DNA from 3 places in the Enterobacter sp. K510 genome. Region 1 is predicted to be linked to each of the others. Evidence: predicted binding sites of a transcription regulator. Region 1 holds the regulator's gene; each other region holds the start of a gene.
What was found. The regulator PurR, encoded in region 1, represses purine synthesis genes. The targets are predictions, from matches to a motif close to CANGCAAACGTTTGCNTG.
Positions count from the first base shown of each region.

Region 1 (9,871 bases):
CCACGCCAGTTGCGCAACCGCAAATCCGGCTAAAAACAGACTCAGGCTGGCGCTGACAGCAGCCGCCGGGGTTTGAAGATCATTCTGAATAACGGCGAAGGCGGGTAAATACATATCTGTAGCCAGAAAGCCCAGTACGCTTAACCCCGCCAGCCAGACTAAAAATCCTTTTCCAGGTTTCATGTCACGTTCTCTTGTTTTGGCAGGTGAGCAGAGCGGCAGAGTGTAGGGAGTGCAATGACGGTTGTGAAACGCTAATATTTGCACATTGCATTCAAAAAATTTGCAGGCAGAACATGTGGTCAGAATATTCACTGGAAGTGGTTGATGCGGTGGCACGAACCGGCAGCTTCAGCGCCGCCGCGCAGGAACTCCACCGGGTCCCATCGGCGGTGAGCTATACGGTGCGGCAGCTGGAAGAGTGGCTGGCGGTGCCACTGTTCGAGCGCCGTCACCGTGACGTGGTGCTTACTCCCGCCGGACGCTGGTTTTTAAAGGAAGGGCGATCTGTTATCAAAAAAATGCAGATCACCCGTCAGCAGTGTCAGCAGATCGCCAACGGCTGGCGGGGGCAGTTATCCATCGCGGTGGACAATATCGTTAAGCCCGAACGTAGCAGGCAAATGATCGTCGATTTCTACCGCCACTTTCAGGATGTGGAGCTGATCGTCTTTCAGGAAGTATTCAACGGCGTGTGGGACGCGCTGGCGGATGGCCGCGTGGAACTGGCGATTGGCGCGACCCAGGCGGTGCCGGTGGGCGGGCGCTACGCCTTCCGGGATATGGGGAAATTGAGCTGGAAGTGCGTGGTATCCCGTGAACACCCGCTGGCGGCGATGGACGGGCCGCTGAGCGATGACACCTTGCGCAACTGGCCGTCGCTGGTGCGCGAGGACACCTCCCGCTCGCTGCCCAAGCGTATTACCTGGCTGCTGGATAACCAGCGGCGCATCATCGCGCCCGATTGGGAATCCTCGGCGGCCTGTTTGTCGGCGGGATTGTGTATCGGCATGGTACCGGCGCATTTTGCCAGGCCCTGGCTTGATCGCGGAGAGTGGGTGGCGCTGCCGCTTGAAAATCCCTTCCCGGATGCCGCCTGTTGCCTGACGTGGCAGCAAAAGGATAATTCGCCCGCCTTAAGCTGGCTGCTGGATTATTTAGGAGACAGCGAGACGCTGAATAAAGAGTGGTTGCGGGAGCCAGAGTGACTGGCTCCCGGCAGGCTTAGCGGCGATAGTCGCGGAACGGGCCGTCGGCGACCGAGCGGCGTTCGATGAGACGCGGGTGCACCTCAATGGATTGCGACTCTTCACGCTTGCTGACGATCCTGTCCATCAGCATATTGAAGGCCGTTTCGCCCAGCGAGTCTTTCGGCTGGTGAATGGTGGTCAGCGCCGGGGTGAAGAAACGGGCGTTGCGCACGTTGTCATAACCAATCAGCGACACGTCCTGCGGCACGCGCAGACCCATTTCATCAGCCCCGCAGAGCGCGCCCATCGCCATCACGTCGCCGCCGCAGAAGACTGCGGTCGGACGATGCGGCTGGGAGAGGATCTGCTGCATGGCGCGGTAGCCGGATTCCGGCTCAAAGTCGCCCTGCACGATCCAGTTTTCCGGCACCTTAATCAGCGCTTCTTCCATCGCTTTCATAAAGCCCGCCAGACGGCCCGCGCCGGTGTTACGCTCAAGCGGGCCCGGAATGACGCCGATTTCACGGTGGCCGCGTTCGATCAGATACCGGCCCGCCATATAGCCGCCTTCAAAGGCGTTATCGATCACCGAATCGGTAAAGTCCGCTTTCGCTTCGCCCCAGTCCATCACCACCATCGGGATATGACGGTACTCTTCCAGCATGCGCAACAGCGGGTCCGGGTATTCAGAACACATCACCATCAGGCCGTCGACGCGCTTTTGCGCCATCATCGACAGATAAGCGCGCTGCTTTTCAAGATTGTTCCAGGCGTTGCCGAGGATCAGGGTATAGCCCTTCTGGAAGCAGTTTTTCTCAACAGCTTCAATGATTTCGGCAAAGTAGGGCGCTTCGCTGCTGGTCGCCAGCAAGCCAATCGACTTGGTATGGTTAACCTTCAGACTGCGCGCCACCGCGCTCGGGGAATAATGCAGCTCTTTGATAGCTGCCCACACCGCGTTGCGCGTTTCTTCCGCAACAAAACGGGTTTTGTTAATAACATGTGATACGGTTGTAGTGGAAACGTTTGCGCGTTTCGCTACATCTTTAATTGTTGCCATTAGATCTCACTCCAGACCATATCTTAAGCTCCTGATACTGCTACAGGTAAACGTTTGCCTTAAAAAACCCTTCGCGCAACATTTTCAGGTTGCGATACGCCGGGAAAACAACACAGGACGTCAGGAGGGGTCAGTGGCCGGTACGCGAATAAATTTAGCGTGGAATTCTGGCTGATCTTGATGAAAAGGGGAAGCCTAAAAATGGTTATCAATCTAAAACAGAGAAGATTTTTGCGTTTAACTGTGCAAAAATGAGCAATCTCACTTTTTGTGGGGGTTAACAAAGGAGAAAAAATGATGGATAGCAATCTGAAGTATTCGCTGTTTACTACCGTAATCGTGCTCAGCCTGATCGTTGCTGGCGCAATGACTGCCGCTTTTAATTGATCCAGAGCAGGGAGAGCGCTCTCCCTCTCTTTTTCATTCCCGCCGATTGTTATCAAATTTGCAATAATCTTTTGTCACTTCATTAACTTCTGTTTTTTTGTGATTAATGTCATGCTTTTGACTTCACCGCGAGGCGCTCTGTACGCCATCGCATTACTGGAGTCATGTAATAATGAAGATAAATTTTCCCCTGCTGTCACTGGCAATCGGGGCTTTTGGGATAGGTACAACTGAATTTTCACCCATGGGATTGCTGCCGGTAATCGCCCGTGGCGTTGACGTCTCGATCCCTGCCGCCGGCATGCTGATCAGCGCCTATGCGATCGGCGTGATGGTGGGCGCCCCCCTGATGACGCTGCTGCTGTCGCACCGCGCCCGCCGTAACGCGCTGATCTTCCTGATGGCGATTTTCACCCTCGGTAATGTACTGTCGGCCATTGCACCGGATTACACCACGCTGCTGCTGTCGCGCATTATCACCAGTCTTAACCACGGCGCCTTCTTTGGCCTGGGGTCAGTGGTGGCCGCAAGCGTGGTACCGAAACATAAACAGGCCAGCGCCGTGGCGACCATGTTTATGGGACTGACCATCGCCAATATCGGCGGCGTTCCTGCGGCCACCTGGCTTGGGGAAACCATCGGCTGGCGGATGTCCTTCCTCGCCACCGCAGGTCTTGGCGTGGTGTCGATGTTAAGCCTGTTCTTCTCCCTGCCGAAGGGCAGCGCGGGCGTGCGTCCGGATGTGCGCCAGGAGCTGGCGGTGCTGATGCGCCCGCAGGTTTTATCGGCGCTGCTGACCACCGTGCTGGGCGCCGGGGCGATGTTCACTCTCTATACCTACATCTCGCCGGTGTTGCAGGAGCTTAATCACGCGACGCCGTTCTTTGTCACCGCGATGCTGGTGCTGATCGGCGTGGGCTTCTCGCTGGGCAATTACCTGGGCGGTAAGTTTGCCGATCGTTCCGTCAGCGGCACGCTGAAAGGCTTTCTGTTGCTGCTGATGGTGATCATGCTGGCGATCCCGCTGCTGGTGAAAAGCGATATCGGCGCGGCCGTGGCGATGGTGGTGTGGGGTGCCGCAACGTTCGCGGTGGTGCCGCCATTGCAGATGCGCGTGATGCGTGTCGCTCATGAAGCGCCGGGGCTGTCTTCGTCCGTGAATATCGGCGCTTTTAACCTCGGCAATGCGCTGGGCGCGGCGGCAGGCGGCGCGGTGATCTCCGCAGGATTAGGCTACGCCGTCGTGCCGGTGATGGGCGCTGTTATTGCGGCGCTCGCGCTGCTGCTGGTGCTGTTTTCCGGTCGCGCCGATGCCCGCCGGGAATGCGTGGCGAACTGATCGTTACTGAGTAAAAAAGAAAAACACCCTGCGCAGTCCGGCAGGGTGTTTTTTTTAGCGGACGTTTTTCGGCGTCATCACCCGGCGCGCGCCCACATAATGACGCTGCCAGTAATCTTCGCTAAGGGAAGTGATTTGAATATCCTGACCACTGCGCGGCGACTGGATGAATTTGCCATTGCCAACGTAGACGCCCACGTGATCGGCGGTGCCGCGACCCTGCGTGCGGAAGAACACCAGATCGCCCCGTTCCAGCTCGCCCGGGTTGACCGGCGAGGCATCACGCAGGTGATACATTTCATTGGCGGTGCGCGGGATGCGGAACTTCACCAGATCTTTATAGGCGTAATACACCAGCCCGCTGCAATCGAAGCCGGTACGCGGCGAGGTGCCGCCCCAGTGATAGGGTTTGCCGATCTGATTCATTAATGTCGATAACGCCGCCGTCTGGGCCTTTTTAATGCGCACTTTATGCGCGTCTGCCAGGGTAACCGGCTTGCTGCTTTTCACTTTCACGCAGTGCTGCTTGCGGCCTTTGCGGGTGGTGCACTTTTCCGTAAAGGTAACGGCGGCAATTTTCCCCGGGCTGGATTTGCTTTTGCGTGAGGCGAGGCTGCTGGTTTTAGTACCGGATGAGACGCGTTTTGTTCTGCTGGAGGTTTTTTGACTGGCGGATCTGCTGGATGCTTTTTTAGCTATTTTTTTACTGCTGCCACTGCTTTTCTTTGTTGTCTTTTGGGTCGTGCTTTGCTTCTTACGGTCGCTGGTTTTCGCCAGATGCGTTTTTTGCACGGCAGAGGGCCGCGCCTGTTCAGACGCCTGGCTTAATGGCGCAAACGTCAGCGAAGCAAAAACCAAAGCACAGAGCGTGATCGAGACTTTATTTATCCGCGCCACTGAGCAATCCCCTGATTCGGGCAGGCATGAAATCATGCGTGCGTGTGATTTTCAAAACTCGTCGATTCTAAAGCATAAAATGCTAAAAAGGTAAGAGCCTTTTTGCATCCTTGCGCTGTTTCGTTAACAAGCGCAAAAAAAAGCAGCAATTCAGGGAAGGAAACGGTTAAGGCATGAGCGAATCGTTTCGCGCAAACTGATATTCTTAAGGCATCTTTATCCGACAGACGATAATATAACGCGTGGTGAACAAAATGTTATTTTCCGTGGGTTGTCTGAACCGCTACAATAAGACGACTGTCGTAGAAGAAGTTAAGGAAGCAAGACAATGAGCGAGACCATCGAAAAAATCCAGCGTCAAATCGCTGAAAACCCGATCCTGCTGTACATGAAAGGTTCCCCTAAGCTGCCAAGCTGCGGCTTCTCTGCCCAGGCAGTTCAGGCGCTTTCCGCCTGTGGCGAACGCTTTGCTTATGTAGATATTCTGCAGAACCCGGACATCCGCGCCGAGCTGCCGAAATACGCCAACTGGCCGACCTTCCCGCAGCTGTGGGTGGATGGCGAGCTGGTAGGCGGCTGCGACATCATCATTGAGATGTACCAGCGCGGAGAACTTCAGCCGCTGATCAAAGAAACCGCTGCGAAGTACAAAACCGAAGAGCCGGGCGCTGAATAAGCGCAGGCAATAAAAAAGCACCCTAGGGTGCTTTTTTTATGGCTGATTTTCGTCGCCAGGCATCGCCATCGGCCAGCCGCCCAGCCGCTTCCAGCGGTTAACGATCTCGCAGAACAGCAGTGCTGTTTGCTCAGTATCGTAGAGGGCAGAGTGGGCCTGGGTGCTGTCGAAATCCAGCCCCGCGGCGGCGCAGGCTTTGGAAAGTACCGTCTGTCCCAGCGCCAGACCGCTCAGTGAGGCGGTGTCAAAGGTGACAAACGGATGGAAGGGGTTGCGTTTCAGCGAGGCGCGCGCGGCGGCGGCCATCATAAAGCTGTGATCGAAGGTCGCATTGTGGGCCACCATGATCGCGCGGCTACAGCCGCTGTCTTTAATGCCTTTGCGCACCATTTTGAAAATCGCATGCAGCGCATCGTGCTCACTGATCGCCCCGCGCAGCGGGTTAGCAGGATCGATACCGTTGAACGCCAGCGCTTCAGGCTGCAGATTTGCCCCTTCGAACGGCTCAACGTGAAAATGCAGCGTGCTGTCCGGCATCAGCCAGCCCTCATCGTCCATTTTTAAGGTAATGGCGGCAACTTCGAGCAGCGCATCGGTTTTGGCGTTAAACCCGGCGGTTTCCACATCAATAACAACAGGGTAAAAACCACGAAAACGGCCGCACAGACCGGTGAGTTGAGCGTTATCGGACATCAGGATCTCTTAAGACGGAAAATTGCAGCGCGCATTATGACAAATTTTACGCAAGGATTATACCGCGCAGAAAGAACGGGCGCGGCGCGCCCGTGGGGGATCAGTTGCCCAGACCGCGACCAGCGTCTTTGGCTTCGATCAGTTCGATTTTATAACCGTCCGGATCTTCAACGAAGGCGATAACCGTGGTGCCGCCTTTAACCGGGCCAGCTTCACGGGTGACATTGCCGCCATTCTGACGGATACGTTCGCAAGCTTCAGCAGCGTTATCCACTTCCAGCGCGATATGACCGTAAGCGGTGCCCAGCTCATAGCTGTCGACGCCCCAGTTATAGGTCAGTTCGATAACCGCTTCGTCGCTTTCCGGGCCGTAGCCCACAAAGGCCAGCGAGTATTTGTATTCGGTATTTTCACTGGTACGCAGCAGCGTCATGCCCAGCACGTTGGTGTAGAAGTCGATGGAGCGTTGCAGATCGCCAACACGCAGCATGGTGTGAAGTAAGCGCATAATATCCTCTTAATCAGTTGTTTTGCGTTCCGGTCGTAAAGCTTTATGCAGTATAGCGGCGGAGTGTCGCCGCTATCAATCAACGGATCACAGAGTAGGGTAGTCGGTGTAACCTTCCGCGCCGCCGCCGTAGAAGCTTTCCGGGCGCTGCGGGTTCAGTTCCGCTTTGCGTTCCAGGCGCTCAACCAGATCCGGGTTGGCGATATAGTCACGACCAAAGGCCACCGCATCGATAAGCCCTTTGCCGATCAGATCTTCGGCTTTCTCCGGCGTGTAAGCCCCGGCGCCGATAATCGGGCCGTGGAAACGGGCGCGCACTTTTTCACGGAAGGCTTCGGTATAAGGCGCGCCGCCCGCCCAGTCCGGCTCAGACATGTGCAGGTAAGCGATGCCGCGACGGGCCAGCTCTTCGATCAGGTACAGCGCATCGGCTTCTTCGTTAGGGCCATTGTCGGTGTTCTGGAAGGTACCGATTGGCGAGACGCGAATACCAATGCGATCTGCGCCCCACTCGTTACAGACCGCATCCACCACTTCCAGCACCAGACGGGCGCGGTTTTCCACGCTGCCGCCGTACTCATCGGTACGCTGGTTAGCGGAAGGGGACAGGAACTGGTGCAGCAGGTAACCGTGGGCGGCATGCAGTTCGACCAGATCAAAACCGGCTTCGCGGGCGTTGGCGACAGCCTGGCGGAAATCGTTCACGATGCCCGGAATTTCATCGATTTCCAGCGCGCGCGGCACGGAGGTTTCTTCGCGGATGGCGTTGCCATTGGCATCACGCAGGGAAGTACGGGTACCCGCTGCGATGGCAGAGGGCGCGACCGGCGCCTGACCGCCCGGTTGCAGGCTGGTGTGGGAGATACGACCGGTGTGCCACAGCTGTACGGCCATATGGCCATTTTCAGCGTGCACGCCAGCGGTGATTTTTTTCCATGCGGCAATCTGCTCCGGGCTGTGCAGCCCCGGCGCGCCCGCATAGCCTTTTGCCTGGGCGGAAATCTGCGTCGCTTCGCTGATGATAAGACCGGCGCTGGCGCGCTGGCGGTAATATTCGCCCATCAGCGGGGTCGGAATGTCACCTGGCTCAATGCTGCGCAGGCGCGTCAACGGAGCCATAAATACACGGTTCGGTACGGTAATGGCACCCACTTTCAACGGGGTAAATAACGACTTAGACATAACTGCTCCTGAATAGACCGGTCGACTAGTAAAAGTAGAAATAAAAACGCCTGTTATTGTGCAGGCGCTGCGATAACAAATCGGGCATGCGCCAGCGCGCTTTCCAGCGGCACGGCGCTGCGTGACATCTTGGCCTGTAAATTAGCGCCCAGCCACAGAGAGTAGAGCACCTGAGCCTGCATCTGCGCATCGCCGGGGAAATCGAGGCTGCGCTCACCGCGGCCTTTTTCCAGCGCATCCGCAATCAGGGCGATCACCTGGGTTGCGCCATTATTCATGGCGGTGCGCATATCCTCTGACAGATCGCACACTTCCGCAGACAGCTTCACCGTCAGACAACCGCTGATAATGCCCTGCTGACGAAACTGCTCCAGCGTATATTCATAATAGGCCAGCACGCGGTCACGGTAATTACCTTCACTGCTGGCAAAATGCTGCGCCAGCCGCGCATGGTAATTTGCGTAATGACGCTCCAGCAGCGCGACGCCGAAGGCTTCTTTCGAGCGGAAATAGTGATAAAACGAACCCTTGGGCACTTCCGCCGTTTTCAGCAGTTCGCTTAATCCCATGCCGGTGAAGCCACGGTGCATACATAACTGCTCGCCGGTGGCCAGCAGATGTTCGCGGGTATCATGTTCAGTGTGTCTGTTCATGACGTCACTGTAATAGACCGTTCGGTCTAATGCAAGACGATTTGCGAAATGCTCCGGTGGCGTCTTCAATGTAATAAACCCTAAACCGGAGGCCGGGCGTGGCAGAGCAACTTGAGTTTTTCCCGATCCAGAGTCCGTGTCGGGGCATTTGTCAGACGGACGAGCGCGGATTTTGCCGCGGCTGCATGCGAACGCGGGACGAACGTTTTAACTGGCAAAACATGAGTGATACGCAAAAGCAGACGGTGTTGCGCCTGTGCCGCCAGCGTCTGCTGCGTAAATTACGCGCAAACAAACCGGATGCGCCGGAGGAACCGCAACAACCTTCACTTTTTTAATCGTGCATATGCGTATACTCAGAGCACATTAATTAAAGAGGAAGCGGTTATGGTTCAGCGTATTACCCTTGCGCCGCAAGGCCCGGAATTTTCACGTTTCGTAATGGGTTACTGGCGTCTGATGGACTGGAATATGTCTGCGCGCCAGCTGGTGAGCTTCATTGAAGAACATCTCGATCTGGGCGTGACCACTGTCGATCACGCCGATATTTATGGCGGTTATCAGTGCGAAGCGGCCTTTGGTGAAGCCTTAAAGCTGGCCCCGCATCTGCGCGCCCGCATGGAAGTGGTGTCCAAGTGCGGCATCGCCACCACCGCCCGCGCGGAAAATGCGCTCGGTCATTACATCACCGATAAAAGTCATATCATCGCCAGCGCCGAACAGTCGCTGCGCGATCTGGCTGTCGATCATCTTGATTTGCTGCTGATCCACCGCCCGGATCCGCTGATGGATGCGGATGACGTGGCGGAAGGCTTCCTGCATCTGCACCAGAGCGGCAAAGTGCGTCATTTCGGCGTGTCAAACTTTACCCCGGCGCAGTTCGCGCTGTTGCAGTCCCGTCTGCCGTTTACCCTCGCCACCAACCAGGTCGAGATTTCACCGGTGCATCAGCCGCTGATCCTTGACGGCACCCTCGACCAGCTCCAGCAACTGCGCGTGCGCCCGATGGCGTGGTCCTGCCTCGGCGGCGGTCGTCTGTTTAATGACGACGCTTTCCAGCCGCTGCGGGATGAACTGGCGCAGATCGCTCAGGAAGTGAATGCCGCCAGCATTGAGCAGGTGGTCTATGCGTGGGTTCTGCGTCTGCCGTCACAGCCGCTGCCGATTATCGGCTCCGGTAAAATTGAGCGCGTACGGGCGGCTATTGAGGCGGAAAACATCCAGCTCAGCCGCCAGCAGTGGTTCCGTATCCGCAAAGCCGCGCTGGGCTACGACGTTCCCTGATC
Region 1 covers NZ_JBNRLQ010000004.1:311,116-320,986, forward strand. Annotated here, with positions in the region: gene punC (purine nucleoside transporter PunC) at 1-183, opposite strand, end outside; gene punR (DNA-binding transcriptional activator PunR) at 297-1,208, shown strand; gene purR (HTH-type transcriptional repressor PurR) at 1,225-2,250, opposite strand; gene cydH (cytochrome bd-I oxidase subunit CydH) at 2,545-2,637, shown strand; gene ACQUTD_RS09335 (MFS transporter) at 2,810-3,976, shown strand; gene ACQUTD_RS09340 (NlpC/P60 family protein) at 4,031-4,873, opposite strand; gene grxD (monothiol glutaredoxin 4) at 5,202-5,549, shown strand; gene rnt (ribonuclease T) at 5,586-6,242, opposite strand; gene gloA (lactoylglutathione lyase) at 6,343-6,750, opposite strand; gene nemA (alkene reductase) at 6,838-7,932, opposite strand; gene ACQUTD_RS09365 (TetR/AcrR family transcriptional regulator) at 7,986-8,585, opposite strand; gene ACQUTD_RS09370 (DUF1289 domain-containing protein) at 8,684-8,923, shown strand; gene ACQUTD_RS09375 (aldo/keto reductase) at 8,973-9,869, shown strand.

Region 2 (9,871 bases), on a different contig from region 1:
CCTCGCCTGGCTTGAGTCCCAGCGTCACCAGTTTTTACGTCATCTTTCCCACGAACTGAAAACCCCGCTCGCCAGTATGCGCGAAGGCACGGAGCTGCTCGCCGATGAAGTAGTTGGCCCGCTCACCCCGGAGCAAAAAGAGGTGGTGGCTATTCTGGATGACAGCAGCCGTAACCTGCAAAAACTCATTGAGCAACTGCTGGATTACAACCGCAAGCTGGCGGATGGCGCGGTGGAACTGGAAAGGGTTGATTTAGCGCCGCTGGTGGAGGCGGTGATCGCCGCACACAGTTTACCGGCACGGGCTAAAATGATGCATACCGACATCTCACTGCCGGAAACGCACTGCCTGGCGGAGCCGATGCTGCTGATGAGCGTGCTCGATAATCTCTACTCGAACGCGGTGCACTATGGGGCTGAATCCGGTAACATTTATATTCGCAGCTACACTCATGGGGCACGCTTAGCCATTGAGGTAGCCAACACGGGTACGCCGATCCCCGAAGCGGAACAGGCGATGATTTTTGAACCCTTTTTCCAGGGAAGTCATCAACGAAAAGGGGCGGTGAAAGGCAGTGGGCTGGGGCTGAGTATCGCCAGAGACTGTATTCATCGCATGCGAGGTGAGCTGCATCTGGTGGCCGACAGCCAGTCAGATGTCTGTTTCCGCATTGAGCTACCGCTCAGTGCGCCGGAAAAATCCCTAAAATGAATCTACGTCTGGTGAGTATGTCGCACATTTTTAATCGCGTGCTTAACGCGGTGTCGTTGTCAGGGCTTCTGCGCGCAGGCTTGCCCTGTCTGCTGCTGACGGGCTGTATTGCCCATGTGCCAAAAAGCGCCGTCAACGAAAAACAGGAAGAGAAACTTCCCCAGCATCAACTGGCGGATTTCCTGTCCACCGACTGCAACGACATCTGGTCGCTGCACGGAAAATCTGTGGATACTAACCCGCTGTACTGGCTGCGCGGCATGGACTGCGCGGAACGCCTGGCGCCCGCGACCGCCCGCGCCGAAGCGCGAAGCTGGCCGGATGACACCTGGCAGGATACCTTCAAGCGCGGCATTCTGCTGGTCAGCGCCAAGATTTCGCCGGTGGAACGTCGCGCCTTCGTTACCCGTCTCGACACCCTCAGCCCGCAGCTACCGGCCCAGGTACGTCCGCTGTATCAGGTGTGGCGCGAAGGGCAGGCGCTGCAATTACAGCTGTCAGAAGAGCGCTACCGCTACAGCAAGCTCCAGCAGTCTGCCGATGGCGAACTGGATACCCTGCGTCAGCAGCAGCAATACCTGCGTGAACAGCTGGAAACCACCTCGCGCAAACTGGAAAACCTGACCGATATCGAACGGCGTTTATCGACGCGGAAACCCGCCGGTAACGATCTGCCTTCCGCCAACCCTGACGTGAAAAATGAGGATGCCAGCCATGACAAGCCGTAAACCCGCCCGTCTGCTGCTGGTGGACGACGATCCCGGTTTACTGAAGTTGCTCGGCCTGCGCCTGACCAGCGAGGGCCATAGCGTGGTTACCGCCGAGAGCGGGCAGGAAGGGTTGCGCGTGCTGGCGCGGGAAAAAATCGATCTGGTGATCAGTGACCTGCGGATGGATGAAATGGACGGCATGCAGCTGTTCGCCGAGATCCAGCGTCAGCAGCCGGGCATGCCGGTGATCATCCTGACGGCGCACGGCTCGATCCCCGACGCGGTGGCCGCCACCCAGCAGGGCGTATTCAGCTTCCTCACCAAGCCGGTGGATAAAGACGCGCTCTACAAAGCCATCGACGGCGCGCTGGAGCACTCCGCCCCGGCGGGGGATGACCTCTGGCGGGAAACCATTGTTACCCGTAGCCCGCTGATGCTGCGTCTGCTGGAGCAGGCGCGCATGGTGGCGCAGTCGGACGTCAGCCTGCTGATTAACGGCCAGAGCGGCACCGGCAAAGAGATCCTCGCGCAGGCAATCCATAACGCCAGCCCGCGCAGTAAAAACGCTTTTATCGCCATCAACTGCGGCGCCTTGCCGGAACAGTTGCTGGAGTCCGAGCTCTTTGGTCATGCCCGTGGCGCCTTTACCGGCGCGGTCAGCAGCCGTGAAGGGCTGTTTCAGGCGGCGGAAGGCGGCACGCTTTTCCTCGACGAAATCGGCGATATGCCCATTCCGTTACAGGTGAAATTGCTGCGCGTATTGCAGGAGCGCAAAGTGCGCCCGCTCGGCAGCAACCGCGATATCGACATCAACGTGCGCATTATCTCCGCCACCCACCGCGATCTGCCGAAAGCGATGGAGCGCGGCGAATTCCGTGAAGATCTCTTTTATCGCCTGAACGTGGTGAACCTGAAGATCCCGGCGCTGGCGGAGCGTGCCGAAGACATCCCGCTGCTGGCGAATCACCTTCTGCGCCAGTCAGCGGATCGTCATAAACCCTTTGTGCGCGCCTTTTCCACCGACGCCATGAAGCGGCTGATGACCGCCAGCTGGCCCGGCAACGTGCGCCAGCTGGTGAACGTTATCGAGCAGTGCGTGGCGCTCACTTCCTCGCCGGTGATCAGCGATGCGCTGGTGGAGCAGGCGCTGGAAGGGGAGAATACCGCGCTGCCGACCTTCGCCGAAGCCAGAAACCAGTTTGAGCTGAACTATCTGCGCAAGCTGCTGCAAATCACCAAAGGTAACGTGACTCACGCCGCGCGCATGGCCGGGCGCAACCGCACCGAATTTTATAAATTGTTATCGCGCCATGAACTTGATGCGAACGATTTTAAAGAGTGATCCGCAAAGCGCAGTGAATATGGTAGTGTGAGCAACCGATAACGTAGCCGCCTGCAGGCAAAAATTCAGGGAACCACCATGAAAAAGATTGATGCGATTATTAAACCTTTCAAACTGGATGATGTGCGCGAAGCGCTGGCCGAAGTGGGCATTACCGGGATGACCGTGACCGAAGTGAAAGGCTTTGGCCGCCAGAAAGGGCATACCGAACTGTACCGCGGCGCTGAGTACATGGTGGACTTTCTGCCGAAAGTAAAAATTGAAATTGTCGTCACCGACGATATTGTTGATACCTGCGTGGATACCATTATCCGCACGGCGCAAACCGGTAAAATTGGCGACGGTAAAATCTTTGTCTTCGACGTCGCCCGCGTGGTGCGTATCCGTACCGGTGAAGAAGACGACGCGGCTATCTAACATTCTTGCCGGGTGGCGCTGCGCTTACCCGGCCTGCAAAACTCTTCGCAGGCCCGTGCAGGCGAAGCGCCGCCGGGCGATTACAGCACCTTATGAGGCCCGAAACATTCGTAATGAATATTCTGCGCCTCAACGCCCGACTCAATCAGCTGGCGGGCGGCAAACTGCATAAACACCACAGGTCCGCACAGATAGAACTGCATCGCCGGATCGGAATACAACCCCTTCGTCTGACTCAAATCCATCAGTCCTTCGCTGTTATAGCCTGCGCCCGCGCGATCGGTGTCGGTCGGCAGACGATACCAGGTGTGCGAGCTGAAGTGCGCAAGCTGCGCGCCAAGCTGCGCCACTTCATCGGCAAAGGCATGCACATCGCCATTCTCCGCCGCATGGAACCAGTTCACCTGCGCGCTATGCTGACGGCTGACCAGGGTGTCGAGCATCGCCAGCATCGGCGTCTGGCCGACGCCCGCGGAAATCAGCGTCACCGGGGTTTCCGGGGTCACATCCAGAAAGAAATCACCCGCAGGCACCGCCAGATGCACGATGTCACCCACAGTCGCGTCATTATGCAGCCAGTTGGACACCTGACCGCCCGGCTCGCGCTTCACGGCGATACGGTAGCTTTTCCCGTCAGGTTTGCGGGTGAGGGAATACTGACGAATTTCCTGATGCGGAAAACCTTCCGGCTTCAGCCATACGCCGAGATACTGCCCCGGCTGATAATCCGCCACCGGCTGGCCATCCACCGGCTCAAATGCAAAGCTGGTGATAAGCGCACTCTGCGGATTTTTTGCGATGATGCGAAACGCTCGTGTGCCTTCCCAGCCGCCGGTTTTGCTGGCGTGCTCCTGATACAGCTCGCTTTCACGATTTACAAACACGCCTGCCAGTACGCCATAGGCTTTGCCCCACGCATCCAGCACTTCCTGACCCGGACTGAACATCTCATCCAGCGTCGCCAGCAGATGCTCGCCGACAATGTTGTACTGTTCCGGTTTGATCTGAAAACTGGTGTGCTTCTGGGCGATCTTCTCCACCGCCGGCAGCAGCGCGGGCAGATTTTCAATATTGCTGGCATAGGCGGCAATGGCATTGAACAGCGCTTCACGCTGATCGCCATTGCGCTGATTGCTCATATTGAAGATCTCTTTCAGCTCCGGATTGTGTTTAAACATCCGGTCATAGAAATGGGCGGTAAGTTTCGGGCCGGTTTCGACGAGCAGGGGAATGGTGGATTTCACGGTGGCGATGGTTTGAGCGTCTAGCATGGCAGCTTCCTTTTTAGCAGAACTATAAGTTGTATTTTATATGCATCTTATAGAAATAACCCTGCGCTTGTAAATGACTTAGTGCATTTTAGTTATGATGGCTCACAGTCATGAAAAATTTACATCACAAAGCTGAAAAGAAATCCGGTTCCGCCGGGTTACGGCTTTTCCATCAAACCCTTGTACGGCGGGCAGCCAATCGTTTGCGTAAAATCCTTTGTCAAGACCTGTTATCACGATATGAATCAGTTATACTGGTCGCCGTTGCCCAAAAGGGCCCCCCTTCAGAGCTGTAATTACCGTTAGCTGAGTCAGGAGATGCGGATGTTAAAACGTGAAATGAACATTGCCGATTATGATGCCGAACTGTGGCAGGCTATGGAGCAGGAAAAAGTACGTCAGGAAGAACACATTGAACTGATCGCCTCCGAAAACTACACCAGCCCGCGCGTGATGCAGGCTCAGGGCTCTCAGCTGACCAACAAATATGCGGAAGGTTATCCGGGTAAACGTTACTACGGCGGCTGTGAATACGTGGATATCGTTGAGCAACTGGCTATCGACCGCGCGAAAGAACTGTTCGGCGCTGACTACGCTAACGTCCAGCCGCACTCCGGCTCGCAGGCTAACTTCGCGGTGTACACCACGCTGCTGCAACCGGGCGATACCGTGCTCGGCATGAACCTGGCGCACGGCGGCCACCTGACTCACGGCTCCCCGGTTAACTTCTCTGGCAAGCTCTACAATATCGTGCCTTACGGCATTGATGAGACTGGTCATATTGATTATGCAGACCTCGAAAAACAGGCGCAGACCCACAAGCCGAAGATGATCATCGGCGGCTTCTCCGCGTACTCCGGCGTGGTTGACTGGGCGAAAATGCGTGAAATCGCCGACAGCATCGGCGCTTACCTGTTTGTCGACATGGCGCACGTGGCCGGTCTGGTTGCCGCGGGCGTTTACCCGAACCCGGTGCCGCATGCCCACGTGGTGACCACCACAACCCACAAAACGCTGGCTGGTCCGCGCGGTGGTCTGATCCTCGCGAAAGGCGGCAGCGAAGAGCTGTACAAAAAACTGAACTCTGCGGTCTTCCCTGGCGCGCAGGGCGGCCCGCTGATGCACGTGATCGCCGGTAAAGCCGTAGCGCTGAAAGAAGCGCTGGAGCCGGAATTCAAAACCTACCAGCAGCAGGTGGCGAAAAACGCGAAAGCGATGGTGCAGGTATTCCTCGATCGCGGTTACAACGTGGTGTCCGGCGGTACCGATAACCACCTGTTCCTGCTGGATCTGGTGGACAAAAACCTGACCGGTAAAGAAGCTGACGCCGCGCTGGGTCGCGCTAACATCACGGTGAACAAAAACAGCGTGCCGAACGATCCGAAGAGCCCGTTCGTGACCTCCGGTATCCGTATCGGCAGCCCGGCCATCACCCGTCGCGGCTTCAAAGAAGCGGAAGCCCAGGAACTGGCTGGCTGGATGTGCGACGTGCTGGACAGCATCAACGATGAAGCGGTGATTGAACGCACGAAACAGAAAGTGCTGGAAATCTGCGCCCGCTTCCCGGTTTACGCCTGATCCGCGATAAACCCTGAAAAGGCCGCGTAAGCGGCCTTTTTTATTGCCGGGTGGCGCTGCGCTTACCCGGCCTACTTGTCTTCGGTTCTTCGGGTTAATCCAGGCCCGCGCAAGCGCAGCGCCGCCGGGCATGCACCGCCAGCCGTTCTGTAGGCCCGTGCAAGCGCAGCGCCGCCGGGCATAACCAGTTCATGTAGGCCCGTGCAAGCGCAGCGCCGCCGGGCGCTATCACCGCTCCCCGCGCAACGTCACACCCACATCCCCGCCCGGATGCACCGCCAGCAGCGTCTCCTTCGTATACCCGCTCTCGCTCATCAGACAGGCGCAGGCCGCATCAAAAATCGCCAGCACCAGAATGATTGAGGTGGTTGCCAGCATATTCAGCGGATCCACTTCCCGCTGCACGCCCGTTGAGATCACCAGCCGCGCCGCCTGAGCAATCGCCGACCCGCGGTTTTCCGTGACGCTGATCAGCGGCACCTGTCTGGCCGCCAGCCCCGGCAGCAGGCGGGTCAGTTCGTCCGAGTTGCCGCCGCGGGACAGCATGATCATCAGATCCCCCGACCGTAAAAAACCCAGATCGCCGTGGGCGGCATCGGTGGCGTTCAGATAGATCGCCGGACGCTCCACGCAGGCCAGCATATGGGCGATTTTGCGCGCCGCGATGCCCGAGGTTCCCACGCCGGTGACCACGATTTTACCCGTACAGCCGCGCAGCTCCGCCAGCAGGGCGTCCCATTGCTCAGCGGTCAGATGCTGGCCCAGTCCGGCCAGCGCGTCGCTGTAGGTTTGCCAGGCCTCGTTTGCCTGACGCCAGGCGCTGTTCATTCAACCTCCTGCATCAACTGACGGTATTTCATATGATCGAGGTACATCTCATGGAACACCTGATATTTACGATCGTAATACTGCTTAATGCGGTTGGTTTGCGGCGTCACCGTTTTACCGATGCGGCTCATCACTGACATCGCCTCCGGGAAGCTGTCGAAGACGCCTGCGGCCACGGTGCCCATCATCGCACTGCCCAGCAGCATGGCTTCGCTCTCTTCCGGTAACAGCATGGCGCAGCCGGTGGCGTTGGCGTGCTCCTGCACGAACACCGGATTTTTGGTGCCGCCGCCGCTGGCCATCACGGTATCGATGGCGTAACCGGTCTGATTCATGGTTTCAATAATATGGCGGGTGCCCAGCGCAATCGCCTGAATGGTCGCCAGATATTGCAGCGCCATGTCCTCGGGCGTGCGGGAAAGCTTCAGGCCGGTGATCGCCCCGGTGAGCGTCGGATTAGCGCGCGGCGAGCGGTTGCCGTGGAAGTAGGGGAGGATATGCATATCGCGGGTCAGAAAGGCGATGTTTTCCGGCTCGCCCGCCATTTTACGCAGCAGGGCATTCAGCAGTTCATAAATGGTCTGCCCCTGGGTTTTTGCCTGCGCCAGCAGCGTTTCATAGCAGGGATGCGACTGGATCACATGATCGATAAGCGCGCCTGTCGCCGACTGGCCGCCTTCGTTCAGCCAGTAGCCAGGCAGCACCGCCGAATAGTACGGCCCCCAGACGCCGCCGATAAAACGCGGCGCTTTCGAGATAGCCATATGCCCGGTGGAAGTCCCGCCGATCAGCGCCACGCGGCGATCAAAATCCGCCACTTCCCCTGACACGCCACAGGCGCCCAGCGTACCGAGCGTACCGGCGTGGGCATCAATAATAGACACGCTGACCGCCGTGCCCGGGATCAGCCCCATTTCGCTGGCGGCGCGCGGCGTCAGGCCGTGGCCGAGCGGTTCGCCCATGGTTTTTACATAGCGGCCAATTTTTTCCGCGTCGTGCTCAAGGAGATCCTCAAGCCCTATCTCGCGGAAATAGCTGCCGTCCCACTTATCTTCATGGCCCATGTAGGTCCACTTGCAGACGGTGGAGCAGAGGGAGCGGGTATCATCGTCGGTGGCGCGCCAGGTCAGGAAATCCGGCAGGTCAAAATAATAACCGGCGTTAGCCCAGGTGTTCGGCATATGCTGTTTCAGCCACAGCAGTTTCGGCGTCTGCATTTCCGGGGAAATGATGCCGCCGACGTAATCCAGCACCCGGTGGTGCAGGGCGTTAATGCGGTCGGCCTGCGTAATGGCGCGGTGATCCATCCACACAATAATGTTCTGCTCGCTGCGCCCGGACGGGCTGACGGTCAGCGGCTTGCCCTCTTTGTCCAGCACCACCAGCGAACAGGTGGCGTCAAATCCCAGCCCCTTCACCTGGATCGGATTGACGTCCGACTGGTTAATGGCATCGCGCACTGCATTACACACCGCCTGCCAGATATTGTCTGAAGACTGCTCAACGAAATCCGCCTGCGGGCGATACATTTCAATGGCCCGGCTCGCCTGGCCGACCATTCTGCCGTTCAGGTCAAACACGCCCGCGCGGGCGCTTCCGGTTCCGACATCCACACCAATGAAGTAACTCGCCATCTTTTTTCTCCTGAAATCAGGCTTTACGATTCTGTAAGGCAATAAAGAGGATCAGCACCGCGCCCCAGAGCGCCATCGTCAGATAGCTGCTGATCCCCAGCAGATTGAAGCCGCTTTCCAGCATTTGCAGCACCACCAGCGCCAGCACCAGGCCGATGACGCGACCAAAGCCGCCGTCCGGGTTGATGCCGCCGAGCACCGAGGCAAGAATGGTCACCAGCAGATAGGATTCGCCGTAGCCCGCTTTCGCCGAGTTGAACTTCGCCATCATCAGGATGGCCGCCACCCAGCCGAGCAGAGCGGAAATCACATAGACGGAAATCTGTACCCGCACGGTATTCACCCCGGAATAGCGCGTCGCCTGCTCGTTCGAACCCACCAGATAGAGGCTGCGTCCAAGCGTCGTGTGCTCCAGTAACACCCACAGCAGCACCGCCACCGCAATAAACAGCAGCAGGGCGACGGGGATCCCCGCGAGGGTGGCGTTACCTAAATACTGGATCGCCGCCGGGAAGCCGGAGATCACCGTGCCGTTAGAAAACAGAATGTTCAGCCCGGAGATCAGCGTCATGGTGCCGAGGGTCGCAAGAATAGGCGAGACGCCCACCCAGGCGATGAGCGCGCCGTTTAGCACGCCAATCGCCACCGCGACGGCCAGCCCCGCCAGCAGCGCCAGCATAAAGAAGAGGGGATTATCCGGATGGCTGACAATAATCGCCGCCATCACCAGCGAACAGGCGTTAGCACCGGCAATAATCGACAGGTTAATGCCGCCGGTGAGCATGGTCAGCCCCATGCCCAGCGCCAGCATGCCGAGGATCGGCAGCTGCGAACTGATGGACTGGAAATTCGCGACGCTGAAAAAGCGGCTGCCCAGCAGCGCCGAGAAGACCACGGCAACGACAATAATGATCACGCACTGGAGGCGAATGATGGCATCACCAGGCAGATAACGGGCGAAGGTTTTCATCTTAAAGTTCCCCTGCGAGTTTGCGTTTTTCGTTCCACGCCGTCGCGCTGATGCTGATCAGGATAATGGTGCCGCTGAACACGGTGTGCCAGTAAGAGGAGACGCTTAACAGCGTCAGGCCGTTTTGCAGGAAGGCCAGCAGGATCACCCCGAGCAGCGTGCCGGTCAGCGTGCCGCGACCGCCGGTCATGCTGGTGCCGCCCAGCACCACGGCGGCCAGCACCGTCAGCTCAAAGCCGAGCAGGGAGTTTGGCGCAACCGACTGGGTGATCTGCGCCTGCACCACGGCGGCGATACCGGCGAGAATGCCCATATAGCCGTAAACGCAGAAGTGCAGCTTCAGCAGGTTCAGCCCGAGGCGGGAGGCGGCGTCACGGTTGCCGCCCATGGCGTAAATCTGGCGGCCCAG
Region 2 covers NZ_JBNRLQ010000008.1:33,739-43,609, forward strand. Annotated here, with positions in the region: gene qseE (two component system sensor histidine kinase QseE/GlrK) at 1-712, shown strand, start outside; gene qseG (two-component system QseEF-associated lipoprotein QseG) at 709-1,440, shown strand; gene glrR (two-component system response regulator GlrR) at 1,427-2,764, shown strand; gene glnB (nitrogen regulatory protein P-II) at 2,843-3,181, shown strand; gene hmpA (NO-inducible flavohemoprotein) at 3,262-4,452, opposite strand; gene glyA (serine hydroxymethyltransferase) at 4,777-6,030, shown strand; gene ACQUTD_RS14905 (KpsF/GutQ family sugar-phosphate isomerase) at 6,259-6,858, opposite strand; gene ACQUTD_RS14910 (FGGY-family carbohydrate kinase) at 6,855-8,492, opposite strand; gene ACQUTD_RS14915 (ABC transporter permease subunit) at 8,509-9,462, opposite strand; gene ACQUTD_RS14920 (ABC transporter permease) at 9,464-9,871, opposite strand, start outside.
Region 2: glyA (serine hydroxymethyltransferase) is a predicted target of PurR. The motif match lies at 4,645-4,662, and genes of this name have one in related genera.

Region 3 (9,871 bases), on a different contig from region 1:
GGCACAAAAAAAGAGATGCTGGAGGTGGCGGACGAGCGCGTGGCGAAGCTGCAAAAGCGCGGCTATCCGCACGCGGGCGTCTATAACCCGCAGGGCGTGGGCGGCACGCACGTAATGTATGTGCTGCATCATGCCGATCAGCCGGAGCTGTATCACAATCTGCCGAACGATCCGCACATCGACACCCCGATTTCCCTGTGGAAAGGGCTGCTGAAACCGCTGTCGGCGGCAGGTTTTATCGCCACCTTCGCGGGGCTGATCTTCCACTATGTGGGCGTCGGGCCGAATGAAGAGGTGGATGAAGACGAGGAGGAACACCATGATTAAGCAGAGCAGGATGATCGTCAGGACGAAATTCATTGACCGCGCCTGCCACTGGACGGTCGTGATTTGCTTTTTCCTGGTGGCGCTCTCCGGCATCGCGCTGTTTTTCCCGACGCTGCAATGGCTGACGGAAACCTTCGGTACGCCGCAGATGGGCCGTATTCTGCACCCGTGGTTTGGGGTGCTGATCTTCATCGCGCTGATGTTTATGTTCGTGCGTTTTGTGCATCACAATATTCCCGATAAACACGATATTCCGTGGGTAAAGGGTATTGTCGAGGTGCTGAAAGGCAACGAGCATAAAGTGGCGCGGGTCGGCAAATATAACGCCGGGCAGAAGATGATGTTCTGGACCATTATGAGCATGATTTTTGTGCTGCTGGTAACCGGGATTATTATCTGGCGTCCGTGGTTTGCCGATTATTTCCCGATCAAAGTGGTGCGTTATAGCCTGCTTATTCATGCCACCACGGCGATTATTTTGATCCACGCCATTCTTATTCATATGTATATGGCGTTCTGGGTCAAAGGCTCCATCAAAGGCATGATTGTCGGCAAAGTGAGCCGCCGCTGGGCGCAGAAGCATCATCCGCGCTGGTACCGTGATGTCGAAGCGATGGAAGCGAAAAAAGAGAGCACCGAAGGGCTGTAAGTCGGGGCTGATAAACAAACCGTCAGGGGAAACGCTGGCGGTTTTTTTACGTCGATCGACGACGCTAAATGCCAAAACGGATAAAACGTACCAGGGAAGAAATTTAATCGAAGGGCGTGAGCGAAAGCAGAATGGTACGCCCTACAGGGCTCGAACCTGTGACCTACGGCTTAGAAGGCCGTTGCTCTATCCAACTGAGCTAAGGGCGCGTTACGCGGATGTCACACCTTTTATGGTGGAAACGCCTCGGATTATACGGTCAACCTCCATTGAGTCAATGGCTTTGCATCTGGATGCGCGGTAAATGAGCATCCTGAACTGCTTCACGACGCTGCCGCAGGTGAATTTCATAAAGGTTAACTGACAGCGCCTCCCGCTTCTGACAAAATATAGCCATCCCCACTCTTCTATTCACAGACGGAATCTTCTCTCTGATGGCAGCAAAGATTATTGACGGTAAAACGATTGCGCAGCAGGTGCGCTCTGAAGTTGCGGAAAAAGTGCAGGCACGTCTGGCTGCAGGAAAACGCGCACCAGGGCTGGCTGTTGTTCTGGTTGGCAGCAACCCGGCTTCGCAAATCTATGTAGGCAGTAAACGCAAAGCGTGTGAAGAGGTGGGCTTTATCTCCCGCTCTTACGATCTGCCTGAAACCACCACCGAAGCCGAACTGCTGATGCTTATCGACAGGCTGAATGCCGACAGCGCCATCGACGGCATTCTGGTGCAGCTGCCGCTGCCTGCGGGCATCGACAACGTAAAAGTGCTGGAGCGTATCGCGCCGGATAAAGACGTGGACGGTTTCCATCCCTATAACGTGGGTCGTCTGTGCCAGCGCGCGCCGCGTCTGCGCCCCTGTACGCCGCGCGGCATCGTCACGCTGCTGGAGCGCTACAACATCGATACCTACGGCCTGAATGCCGTGGTGATTGGCGCCTCCAATATCGTCGGCCGCCCGATGAGCATGGAGCTGCTGCTGGCCGGTTGCACCACCACGGTGACGCACCGTTTCACCAAAAACCTGCGCCAGCATGTGGAAAACGCCGATCTGCTGATCGTCGCGGTGGGCAAACCGGGCTTTATCCCCGGCGAGTGGATCAAAGAAGGCGCGATTGTTATTGATGTCGGGATTAACCGTCTTGAAAGCGGTAAAGTAGTGGGCGATGTGGTGTTTGAAGACGCCGCCGCGCGCGCTGCGTACATCACGCCAGTGCCGGGCGGCGTCGGGCCGATGACGGTCGCCACACTCATCCAGAACACGCTACAGGCGTGCGAAGAATATCACGACGTTAAGGAAGCATAAGATGGCAACATTCTCCCTGGGCAAACATCCGCATGTTGAACTCTGCGATCTGCTCAAGCTGGAAGGCTGGAGCGAAAGCGGCGCGCAGGCGAAGATTTTTATCGCCGACGGTCTGGTGACGGTGGACGGCGAGGTGGAAACCCGCAAGCGCTGCAAAATCGTCGCCGGTCAGACCGTGAGTTTTAACGGGCAGAGCATCACCATCACCGCCTGATCCCCCCTTTACCCTCTCCGCCGGAGAGGGTAAAAACCGCCCTTCTCCCCGCGCCCGCCAGGGGCATTGCCCGATCGACTTCAAAAGAATAACAAAATCCTCTGACGCGCCACGTGATTTCAGTTGCGGTAAAACCGCGCTTAACTGACATTAGGTATAACGTTTTAGTAGAACGTTATACTCACAAAAATAAGCGCCCAACAAAGGCGTCTGCATTCGGGGGATAAGGCATGACTATGCTGTCAGGTTTCATTAAGTCGTTATCAAAATTGTCCATGATTGGCCGCGCGTTGATGCTGCCAATTTCGTTATTACCCGCCGCCGGTCTGTTACTGGCGTTTGGTGATAAATTCCAGCTGCCGCTGATGATGAATGCCGGGGGCGTTATCTTTGATAACCTGCCGATGCTGTTCGCCATTGGTTCCGCGGTGGGTCTGGCGTCTGAGTCCGGTATTGCGGCGCTGTCGGCGGCGGTGTCGGTGTTTGTCACTAACATCACCATAGGTACGGTGCTGTCGATCACGCCGGAAATGGCCTCGCAGGGCGGTAAGTATGCGATGGTGGTCGGCATTCCAACCTTACAGATGGGCGTGTTTGGCGGGCTTATCTGCGGCATCCTCGCCGCCTGGTGCTACAACCGTTTCCATACGTTGCAGTTGCCGGAATTCCTTGGCTTCTTCTCGGGTAAACGCTTTGTAGCCATCGCCACCGCGTTTCTCTCCTTCCTGCTCGGTCTGCTGCTGCCCTATGTCTGGCAGCACATTCAGTCGGGCATCGATGCGCTGTCAGTGGTGGTGAACGGCGATAATCAGGCGGCCTCAACCTTTATCTTCGGGCTGGTTGAACGTGCGCTGATCCCGCTGGGTCTGCACCATATCTGGTATCCCTCTTTCTGGTACTCCTTCGGCGATTACACTACGCAGGCAGGCCAGGTGATCCATGGCGACCAGACCATCTGGTTTAAAATGCTGGAAGAAGGCGTGAAATCCTTCAGCAGCGACACCTACCAGAACGCCGGTAAGTTCATGCAGGGCGAGTTCCCGCTGATGCTGTTCGCGCTGCCTGCGGCCTGTCTGGCGATGTATCACGAAGCCCAGACCAAAAACAAAAAGATTGCCGCCGGTATTCTGTTCTCCGCCGCCCTCACCTGCTTCCTGACGGGGATCACCGAGCCGGTGGAATTCACCTTTATCTTTGTCGCGCCGGTGCTGTACGTGTTTAACGCCATCATGGCGGGTCTGTCGTACATGTGTATGTATCTGCTGCATGCGCATATCGCCAAATCCTTCTCGGCGGGCTTTATCGACTACCTGTCGTTCGGCATCCTGCCGTCGTTCAACGGCTTCCAGACCAACTTCCTGAGCGCGATTATCGTCGGCGTGCCGATGGCGTTGATCTACTACTTCACCTTCCGCTTCGTGATCCGTCGTTTTGATGTCAAAACGCCGGGCCGCACGGAAATCACCGCCAGCGTCAGCGATAAAACCGATGACGAACTCGCCACGGAAATCATCGCCCTGCTCGGCGGCGAGCAGAACATTAGCTCGGTCGGCGCCTGCATCACACGTTTACGTCTGGAAGTGGCAAAGGGCGCGCTGGTGGATAAAGACGGGCTGAACAATCTGGGCGCACGGGGCGTGGTGTTCGTCGGCGATCAGGGCGTACAGGTGATTTTTGGCGCGCGCGCACAATTTATCGCACAAACCATGTCCGGTATGATGGGCAGATAACCCGAAGCTGTTAAGGTGATAACGTCTTCTGCCCGCGCAGGAGACGTTGTCATATTTGGCTGATTATCCGGTGATTTCAGGGAGCGCGTTTGAAGAAGGTCAGCATTATTGATGTCGCAAGGCATGCGGGGGTTTCTGTTTCGACCGTTTCGCTGGTGCTGCGTCAGAAAGGGAAAATTTCGGCGGCGACCATTGAGAAAGTGCAGGCGTCCATCACCACGCTCGGCTACGTGCACAACGTGGCGGCAGCCAATCTGCGCTCCAGTACCTCCAATCTTATCGGTTTGATTTTACGGGATTTCAGCGACAGCTTTTCCATCAAAGTGATGGCCAGCATTGTGCAGGAGCTGGAGAAACAGGGTTTTATGGTCTTTCTCGGCCAGCCGCTCAACGATGAGGAACACCTTGAGCGCTGTCTGTTATCGTTCAAGCAACAGGGCGTGGCGGGGGTCATCTATCTGGCGGCGGATGCTGCGCGGGCGACGGTGCCGGAGCAAATTCGCGCCTGTCCGCTACCGCTGGTGGTGGTGTCGCAATCTCTGCTGGACGAGCCCTGCGATTTAGTGATGCGCGATAACCGTCAGGCGGCGAACCTCGCCACCCGTTATCTTATTGAACGCGGTCATCGCAATATCGCCTATATCGGCGGCAGTGAAAATAACCTGATTCGCCAGCAACGGTTGTTGGGTTTTCGCAGCGCGTTAACGCAGTACGGGCTGGTGACGCGGGAAGAGTTTACCCCCGCCTGCTGCGATGGCACCCATGCCGCCAGCCACGCCACGCGTCAGCTGCTGGAGAAGAACAATAAGATCACCGCCCTGCTGTGCCATTCGCCTGATGCGGTGATTGGCTGTTTGTCCGGCATCAGCCAGGTCGGGCGCACGGTGGGTAAAGATGTGTTTCTGACGCAACAGGTGGCGCTGGTGGGATTTGAAGATATGCTGCATGTGAATCTGACCTCGCCGTCCTTCACCTACGTGTCGTCAGCGAGTGAAGAGACCGGACGCCAGGCGGCGGCGTTGATCATACGTAAACTGAAAGAGCCGGATCTGCTTACCCAGCGGATAACCCTGTCCGGTCAGTTAGTGGCGCGGGAGTCCGCGTGATTTGCCGTTGCCGGGTGGCGCTGCGCTTACCCGGCCTACAACACAGAGCCGTAATTGCCGGGTGCGCGTTGCTTACCCGGCCTACAAGACAATTTGTAGGCCCGGCAAGCAACGCGCCGCCGGGCGTTACTGACTTACTTACGACGCCAGGTGGTTCCCTGCGGGCCGTCTTCCAGCACAATACCCATCTCATTGAGACGATCACGCGCCGCATCGGCGGCGGCCCAGTCTTTTGCCTGACGCGCATCCAGACGCTGCTTGATTAAGGCTTCGATCTCGGCCACTTCGCCATCATCAGCCTGCGCGCCGCTTTGCAGGAACTGTTCTGCATCCTGCTCCAGCAGACCCAGCACGCCAGCCAGTTTACGCAGCTGCGCGGCCATGCCGTTCGCGGCGTTGATATCTTCCGCTTTCAGGCGGTTAACCTCGCGCGCCATGTCGAACAGCACCGAATAGGCTTCCGGGGTGTTGAAATCGTCGTCCATCGCTTCGATAAAGCGCGCTTCAAAGGCCTCGCCGCCTGCCGGAGCCACGTTTTTATCAGTGCCGCGCAGCGCGGTATACAGACGCTCCAGCGCGGAACGCGCCTGCTTGAGGTTCTCTTCGCTGTAGTTCAGCTGGCTGCGGTAGTGACCGGACATCAGGAAGTAGCGAATGGTTTCCGCGTCGTAATACTTCAGCACGTCGCGCACGGTGAAGAAGTTGCCGAGGGATTTCGACATCTTTTCACGGTCAACCATTACCATGCCGGAGTGCATCCAGTAGTTAACGTATTCGCCGTCGTGGGCGCAGGTGGACTGCGCGATCTCGTTTTCATGATGCGGGAACATCAGATCCGCGCCGCCGCCGTGAATATCGAAATGGTTGCCCAGCTGTTTGCAGTTCATCGCCGAGCACTCAATATGCCAGCCCGGACGGCCTTCACCCCACGGCGAACTCCAGCTCGGTTCGCCCGGCTTGGACATTTTCCACAGCACGAAATCCATCGGATTGCGTTTGATGTCGGCCACTTCGACGCGCGCACCAGCCTGCAACTGATCCAGATCCTGACGCGACAGCTTGCCGTAGTTCGGATCGGTGGGTACCGAGAACATCACGTCGCCGTTGTCAGCCACATAAGCGTGGCCACGCTCAATCAGACGTGCGGTGATATCGATGATCTCGTGAATATGGTGAGTGGCGCGCGGCTCGCTGTCCGGACGCAGAATATTCAGCGCGTCGAAATCCGCATGCATTTCGCCGATCATGCGATCAACCAGCGCGACGAATTCCTCGCCGTTTTCATTGGCACGCTTAATGATTTTGTCGTCAATATCGGTGATGTTACGCACGTACTTCAGCTGATAGCCCAGAAAACGCAGATAGCGCGCCACCACATCAAAAGCTACAAAGGTACGGCCATGGCCGATATGACACAGATCGTAAACGGTGATACCACACACGTACATGCCCACTTCACCGGCATGGATGGGTTTGAATTCCTCTTTCTGGCGCGTCAGGGTATTAAAAATTTTAAGCATCGAAGATTCCGTTTAGACGTGTGTGGAGAATATCTTTCTTATCATAACCATATTTCGGCAGCGAAGCAGCACCCTTTGCAAGGTGATCGAACCTCAGGGTTATGCTATAAAAGGCGATTATCTCTGACCCATTGCCGGGTCTACGCGACTTACCAAACAGAACAGGATGCAACAATGGTTACTTTCCACACTAATCACGGCGATATCGTAATCAAAACCTTTGATGATAAAGCACCTGAAACCGTTAAAAACTTCCTCGACTACTGCCGCGAAGGTTTTTACGACAACACCATTTTCCACCGTGTGATCAATGGCTTTATGATCCAGGGCGGCGGTTTTGAACCGGGTATGAAGCAGAAAGAGACCAAAGAGGCGATTAAAAACGAAGCCAACAACGGTCTGAAAAACACCCGTGGCACCCTGGCCATGGCCCGTACTCAGGCGCCGCACTCTGCGACTGCGCAGTTCTTCATTAACGTGGTTGATAACGACTTCCTGAACTTCAGCGGCGAAAGCCTGCAGGGCTGGGGTTACTGCGTATTCGCCGAAGTGGCGGAAGGCATGGACGTGGTTGATAAAATCAAAGCCGTTTCTACTGGCCGCAGCGGTATGCACCAGGACGTGCCGAAAGAAGACGTAATCATTAAAAGCGTGACCGTCAGCGAGTAATCGGTGGCGACACTCTTTATTGCAGATCTCCATCTGCAAACAGAAGAACCGGCGATCACCGCCGGTTTTCTGCGTTTTCTGGCCGGTACAGCCAGGGAAGCGGACGCGTTGTACATTCTGGGCGATCTGTTTGAAGCCTGGATCGGCGATGACGATCCCAATCCCCTGCACCGGCAGATCGCCGCCGCGCTGAAAGCGCTGGCGGATTCCGGCATCCCGGTGTATTTCATTCACGGCAATCGTGATTTTCTGCTCGGTCAGCGCTTTGCGCGTGAAAGCGGCATGACATTGCTGCCGGAAGAAAAAGTCCTTGAGCTGTACGGTAAACGGCTGCTGATTATGCACGGTGATACCCTGTGCACGGACGACGCGGGTTATCAGGCGTTTCGCGCCAAAGTTCACCAGCCCTGGCTGCAAAAGCTGTTTCTCGCCCTGCCGCTGTTTATCCGCACGCGCATCGCCGCGAAAATGCGCGCCGGCAGCAAATCCGCCAACCGCACCAAGTCTCTGGCGATCATGGACGTTAACCCACAGGCGGTGGTGAAGGTGATGGAAAAGCATCAGGTGCAGCATCTGATCCACGGTCATACCCATCGCCCGGATATTCACGCGCTGACCGCCAACGGTGAACCCGCCTGTCGTTATGTGCTGGGCGCCTGGCACAGTGAAGGCTCAATGGTGAAAGTGACCGCTGACAAGATTGAACTGATCGCGTTTCCCTTCTGAGAAAACGCCTGTATTTGAACTATACCGCGTTACGCAACCGTTTTCCTTGCTAATTATCCATGTTATTCTCTGTGGCCTTAAAAGCAGTCTGAAGCACACCCACAGGAGTTTTAAGGCGCATGTCTTCCCGCAATAATCCGGCGCGTATCGCCATCGTGATGGGGTCCAAAAGCGACTGGGCAACCATGCAGTTCGCCACTGAAATCCTCGATCTTCTGCACGTTTCTTACCATGTTGAAGTGGTCTCCGCCCATCGCACCCCCGACAAACTGTTCAGCTTCGCCGAAAGCGCAGAGCAGAACGGTTATCAGGTGATCATTGCCGGCGCAGGGGGGGCTGCACATCTGCCGGGCATGATTGCGGCGAAAACGCTGGTGCCGGTGCTGGGTGTGCCCGTGCAAAGCGCCGCGTTAAGCGGTGTCGACAGTCTTTACTCCATCGTGCAGATGCCGCGCGGTATTCCGGTGGGCACGCTGGCGATTGGTAAAGCCGGTGCCGCCAACGCCGCGCTGCTGGCGGCACAGATCCTCGCTACTCAGGATCGCGAGCTGCATCAGCGCCTGGTCGAGTGGCGACAAAGCCAGACGGATGAAGTGCTGGATAACCCGGATCCGCGGAGCGAAGCATGAAACAGGTCTGTATTTTAGGTAACGGTCAGCTGGGCCGGATGCTGCGCCAGGCCGGTGAGCCGCTGGGGATTGCGGTATGGCCGGTGGGACTGGATGCGGAGCCGGAAGCGGTGCCTTTCGCGCAAAGCGTGATCACCGCTGAAATCGAGCGCTGGCCGGAAACCGCCCTCACCCGCGAGCTGGCCCGTCACCCGGCGTTCGTCAACCGCGATGTGTTCCCGATCATCGCCGATCGTCTGACGCAAAAGCAGCTGTTTGACACCCTCGGGCTTGCCACCGCGCCCTGGCAGTTGCTGGCCAGCCGCGATGAATGGTCCGGCGTGTTTGATCGCCTGGGCGAGCTGGCGATCGTCAAGCGCCGCGTTGGCGGTTATGACGGACGCGGTCAGTGGCGTCTGCGCGCAGACGATACCGACCAGTTGCCGGATGACTGCTACGGCGAGTGCATTGTCGAGCAGGGCATTAATTTTTCCGGCGAAGTGTCGCTGGTAGGCGCGCGCGGACATGACGGCAGCACGGTGTTTTATCCCCTGACACACAACCTGCATCAGGACGGTATTTTACGCACCAGCGTGGCCTTCCCGCAGGCGAACGCCGCCCAGCAGACGCAGGCGGAAACCATGCTCAGCGCGGTAATGAATGAACTCAATTACGTCGGCGTGATGGCGATGGAGTGCTTTGTCACCCCTGGTGGACTGCTGATCAATGAGCTGGCCCCGCGCGTGCACAATAGCGGGCACTGGACGCAGAACGGCGCGTCCATCAGCCAGTTTGAACTGCATCTGCGCGCCATTACCGGGCTGGCGATGCCGCAACCGGTGATTAACAGCCCGTCGGTGATGATCAACCTGATCGGCAGCGATCTGAATTATGACTGGCTGAAGCTGCCGCTGGTGCATCTGCACTGGTACGACAAAGAAGTGCGTCCGGGCCGTAAGGTCGGGCATCTGAATCTCAATGATGCCGACACCGACCGCCTGAGCGCCACCCTCGAAGCCCT
Region 3 covers NZ_JBNRLQ010000003.1:238,407-248,277, forward strand. Annotated here, with positions in the region: gene fdxH (formate dehydrogenase subunit beta) at 1-327, shown strand, start outside; gene fdnI (formate dehydrogenase-N subunit gamma) at 323-976, shown strand; tRNA gene ACQUTD_RS06575 (tRNA-Arg) at 1,109-1,185, opposite strand; gene folD (bifunctional methylenetetrahydrofolate dehydrogenase/methenyltetrahydrofolate cyclohydrolase FolD) at 1,411-2,277, shown strand; gene ybcJ (ribosome-associated protein YbcJ) at 2,279-2,491, shown strand; gene ACQUTD_RS06590 (PTS transporter subunit EIIC) at 2,722-4,221, shown strand; gene malI (Mal regulon transcriptional regulator MalI) at 4,311-5,327, shown strand; gene cysS (cysteine--tRNA ligase) at 5,462-6,847, opposite strand; gene ppiB (peptidylprolyl isomerase B) at 7,022-7,516, shown strand; gene lpxH (UDP-2,3-diacylglucosamine diphosphatase) at 7,520-8,242, shown strand; gene purE (5-(carboxyamino)imidazole ribonucleotide mutase) at 8,362-8,871, shown strand; gene purK (5-(carboxyamino)imidazole ribonucleotide synthase) at 8,868-9,871, shown strand, end outside.
Region 3: purE (5-(carboxyamino)imidazole ribonucleotide mutase) is a predicted target of PurR. The motif match lies at 8,273-8,290, and genes of this name have one in related genera.